Regions from separate parts of the Burkholderia sp. LMU1-1-1.1 genome, predicted to be linked through region 2. Evidence: riboswitches for the same ligand, from Rfam matches in the RefSeq annotation. Region 2 holds a riboswitch; the other holds the start of a gene.
The links. A riboswitch is a leader RNA that binds a small molecule or an ion and turns the genes downstream of it on or off. The one in region 2 is predicted to bind thiamine pyrophosphate.
Positions count from the first base shown of each region.

Region 1: it holds a riboswitch for thiamine pyrophosphate, as region 2 does, so the genes downstream of both, MRBLMU1_RS18840 (TonB-dependent siderophore receptor) here and thiC (phosphomethylpyrimidine synthase ThiC) in region 2, are expected to answer to the same signal.

Region 1 covers NZ_JBEGHG010000023.1:98,545-101,000, forward strand. The annotation lists gene MRBLMU1_RS18830 (hypothetical protein) at 1-333, shown strand, start outside; gene MRBLMU1_RS18835 (Imm26 family immunity protein) at 317-805, opposite strand; TPP riboswitch at 1,003-1,101, shown strand; gene MRBLMU1_RS18840 (TonB-dependent siderophore receptor) at 1,158-2,456, shown strand, end outside.
Region 2 covers NZ_JBEGHG010000018.1:84,752-87,207, reverse strand. The annotation lists gene thiC (phosphomethylpyrimidine synthase ThiC) at 1-1,103, opposite strand, end outside; TPP riboswitch at 1,177-1,292, opposite strand; gene MRBLMU1_RS17020 (diguanylate cyclase domain-containing protein) at 1,543-2,456, shown strand, end outside.

The DNA.
Region 1 (2,456 bases), on a different contig from region 2:
GTATGGCTGGCGCAACCCAACATTCCATGCCAGGCGGCCAGATATACGGTATTGATGAATCAGGCCGTGCCTTCGGCGGACGCGGTGGCCCTGCTGAGGCAGCATCGCGAGCTGCTGCTGCGCGCGCGTCTGCTGTTCGCCGGCAACTCCCAGTGTGCACGGCAACGCGCCCTCACCTTCCGGCTGGCCGCGCTGAAACCGGCGGCCGCCACGGCCGGCGCGCCGGTGATGTTCGGGCTGGTGTTTGAAAGCGACCGCGACACTGTCGCCACCGTCGCCGTGCGCAAGCACCGTGGCGAATACACCGCCTGGAACGTCAGTTGCTCCGGTTGATCGGGTGCTCGCGCGACTCCAGCAACTTGGTCAGCAGCAACTCGGTCGAACCGTAGCCGTACAGCGAGTCGGCCTCCAGGCCCGGCGTATCGTAGGGCACGGATTCTTCCCGTTCGGAACGACTTGGATCGTTGTCGGAATACGTCACGCGCCAGGCCCGCTTCAAGGCGTCGGCGCGGCGCAGGAACTGCGGCATCGGCCACAATGCGGGATTCCAGTCGACGGCTTCGCCCAGCACGCGCCAATGGCCGCTGGCCAGCGCCATGTCGCCCACGCGCAGCACCTTGACGGCGTCGTGCGGCTGCAGAGTGTTGAGTTCGTCGATCGACGGCAACCTGTCGAGCTTGGGCCCGAACAAATAGGCCAGCATGATCTTGCTGCCCGGCGACAAACGCGCGACCAGGCCCCAGCCGTAGCCGCCATCGAGCAACGGCACCGCAAACCAGCTTCCTTCATGATACGACTGCCTCATTCCACTCCTTTCGCTAGCACGAACCAGCAAAGTGGCGCCGAAATGCACTGACGAACAGGACATACGGCCGCCTCCACACATGCTGTGACTGCTTCATTGGCGCCGTGCGGCGCAAACCCGAAGTGTATCGGCGCGGCGCAAAACGCGTCGCACGCCATCTCGCGCGCGCCGGCCGCCGCGCCGGGTGTGATACACTGCCGGCTCGCTAGGGGTCCTGGGCATTTTGTTCCGGGTGAGAGATACCCTTCGTACCTGATCTGGATAATGCCAGCGAAGGAAAGCGCAAAGTAGTTCTCCCCTCCTTTGATGGCTCTCCTCGCGGCTTCCAGCCGAGAACAAGTAGAGAGCAGACATGTCCACACCACATTTCGCAGTTTCGGTCATCGCCCTGGCGGTGTTCCACGCATTTTCCGGCGCCGCCGTCGCCGCCGACTCGGCCGTCGAGGCCGCCGCCGAGCAGTCCATGCCGGAAGTCATCGTCAGCGCCACCAAGCTGCGCGCCAACACCGCCTCGGTCGCCGGCTTCGGCAACGCCCCGCTGCTGGAAACGCCGGCCTCGGTCAGCGTGCTGACGTCGCAGCAGATGCTGGACCTGCAAATCCGCTCGACCACCGACGCCGCCAAATTCGACGCCAGCCTGAGCGACTCGTACAACGCCGTCGGCTACGCCGAGCAGTTCTCGATCCGCGGCTTCAAGCTGGACAACGCCTCCAGCTACCGCAAGGATGGCATGGCGATCCCCGGCGACACCCAGATCCCGCTGGAAAACAAGGAACGCCTGGAAGTGCTCAAGGGCCTGTCCGGCCTGCAGGCCGGCGTCTCCGCGCCGGGCGGCATCGTCAACTACGTCACCAAACGCCCGACCGACACGCCGGTGCGCACCGTCGTGCTGGAGGCGCGCGAGCGCGGCACATTGTACGGCGCCGTCGATGTCGGCGGCCGTTTCGAGGACAACCGTTTCGGCTACCGGGTCAACGTGGCCGGCGAGCGCCTGCGCTCCTACATCAAGGGCGCGGACGGCAACCGCAAGTTCGTCTCCGCCGCCTTCGACTGGCGCATCTCGCCGCAGGCGCTGCTGCAGATCGACGCCGACTACCAGCGTAAATCCCAGGTCACCGCACCGGGCTTCCAGCTGCTGAACAACACCACCTTGCCGGTGGTCGACGCCGACACGATGCTCAACGATCAACCGTGGAGCCGTCCGGTGGAAACCACCACCAGCAACATCGGCGCGCGCTTCGAATACAAGTTCTCGTCCGACTGGAGCACCACGGTCGGCGCCAACCAGCACCACTTCAAGCGCGACGACTACACCGCCTTCCCTTACGGTTGCGGCGAGCAAAACCTGTATCCCGGCTACTGCGGCAACGGCGACTACGACGTCTACAACTACATCAGCCTGGGCGAGAAGAAGTCACCGCTGACGGTGCAGGCGCTGTTGCAGGGCCGCTTCGCCACCGGCGCGCTGGCGCATGAATTCACCGGCGGCGCATCGTTCCAGAAGAACAGCGACAAATGGGGCGACTACCTGTACGACTATTCGGGCGTCAGCAACATCTACCGCCCGGTCGTCGTCGCGCCCGCGCCCGGCACCAGCGGTCCGGTGGCGGAGCGCCGCCACGGCAACGAGCGCTCGCTGTTCGCGCAGGAC
Region 2 (2,456 bases):
AGGCACCACTTGGCCATGATCGAGCCGCCACGCGAGACGATGCCGGTCAGGCGCTTGGCCGTCATCGGCACATAGCGCAGCAGCACGCCGGCGTGGATGGTGAAGTAGTCGACGCCCTGCTCGGCCTGTTCGATCAGGGTATCGCGGAAGATCTCCCAGGTCAGGTCCTCGGCCTTGCCGTTGACCTTTTCCAGCGCCTGGTAGATCGGCACGGTGCCGATCGGGACCGGGCTGTTACGGATGATCCATTCGCGCGTTTCGTGGATATGCTTGCCGGTCGAGAGGTCCATGACGTTGTCGCCGCCCCAGCGGATCGCCCACGTCATCTTCTCGACCTCCTCGCCGATCGACGAGGTGACCGCCGAATTGCCGATATTGGCGTTGATCTTGACCAGGAAATTGCGGCCGATGATCATCGGTTCGATCTCGGGGTGGTTGATGTTGGCCGGGATGATGGCGCGCCCGCGCGCGATCTCCTCGCGCACGAATTCCGGGGTGATCTCGGCCGGGATGCTGGCGCCGAACGATTGCCCCGGATGCTGGCGGCCCATCAGGTCGGCCAGGCGCTGGCCCATCGGACCGGAGCCCTTCAGGTTTTCCAGGTACTCCTTGCGGCGCAGGTTTTCGCGGATCGCCACGAACTCCATCTCCGGCGTGACGATGCCCCGGCGCGCGTAGTGCATCTGCGTGACGTTGGCGCCTTGGCGCGCGCGGCGCGGCTTGCGGTGCAGGTTGAAGCGCAGTTCGGCCAGCGCCGGATCGGCCAGGCGCGCCTTGCCGTAGTCGGAGGTCGGGCCGTCCAGCTCCTCGGTGTCGCCGCGCTCCAGTATCCACGGCAGGCGCGGGGTGGCGGCCAGGCCGGAGCGGATGTCGATCACCGCGTCCGGATCGGTGTACGGGCCGGAGGTGTCGTAGACGTAGACCGGCGGATTGGCCTCGAAACCGAACGACGCCGGCGTGTCGGCCTGCGTGATTTCGCGCATCGGCACGCGGATGTCGGGCCGGCTGCCTTCGACATAGATCTTGCGGGAATTCGGTAAGGGTTTGATCGCTGCCTCGTCCACAGTGGCGGTGGCGGACAGGAATTTGGGATTGGCGTTCATTTGGCTCCTTGGTTGGCTACAGGAGCCAGCAAAGGAGGTTGGACGGCGCCGCGCCCGGAAATCAAGGGGATGGCGGCGTTGTCCTAAGCTTCCCTTCGCTGGCATTATCCAGATCAGGTTCGGAGGGTATTTCTCACCCGCGCATCGAATTGCATTGCAATACGATACGCAGGACCCCTAGCGTGTGCCGCCTTGCGGCAGCGCGCTGATTATAACAGAGGCGCAAAGGTAAAAGCGTGGCAAAAGCGGCCAGATAGGCGAACCAACCACAAACGACGGAACCGGCGGCGCGTGGCGAAAATCCGACGCCGCGCCTCTTCCGTATGGCAGGGGCGGCCGTGGCGGACTTCGGCTGATGTATAGTCGATTTATGCCAGAATGCAACTTCCACCGTGCCACCCCGCCGCCGCCTCATACCGCCCCTGCGGCGGGCCGGTCGTTGCCCTTGCTCTTGGCGCTGTCGGCCCTCCTGCTGCTGTGGCTGCTCGCGCCGCCGCGCGCCGCCGTCGCCGCCGAGCCCGACCGCTGGGCGGCGCTGACCCACACCGCGTTCAAGCACCAGCCCTATTCCGACACCGGCGCCGGCCTGTGCTTCGCCCAGGACCGCAGCGGCTTCGTCTGGATTGGCACCCAGACCGGGCTGGTGCGCTGGGACGGCAACCGCCCCCGCAAGTTCGTCGCCGACGCCATCCGCGACGACGCCCTGCCCGACAATTACATCACCAGCCTGCTGATCGACGGCGCCGGCCGCCTGTGGGCCGGCACCAGCTCGGGCGGGCTGGCGCGCTACGACGCCGAGCGCGAGAACTTCACCCGCTTCCCGCACGGCCCGTCCGGCCTGGGCAACGCCCAGGTCACGGCGCTGGCCGACGACGGCGCCGGCGGCGTGTGGGTGGGCACCGGCGGCGGCCTCGACCATATCGACGCCCGGGGCGCGATCACGCGCGGCGCCGCCACCACCGCCCCGCTCGACACGCGGGCGCTGCCGGCGGGCGCGGTGGGCGCGCTGCTGCGCGAAAGCGGAGGCCGCTTGTGGATCGGCACGCGCGAAGGCTTGCTCAAACTCGAGCGCGGCGCGGCGGCGCCGGCGGCCGTGCCGCTGGCCGGGCGCGACGAGGGTGCCAACACCGGCGCCAACATCAGCACCCTGATGCAGGACAGCTCGGGACGGATCTGGATCGGCACCCGCAGCCACGGCGCCTTCGTCATCGAGCCCGGCAGCGGCGAGGCGCGCGCGGTGCGCGAGGGCGGGCCCAGGCCGACCCTGGAGAAGGAGCGCGTCACCGCCATCGTCGAGGCCGGGCTCGGCGAGGTCTGGCTGGGCACCGACGGCGCCGACGGCGGCATCGTGGC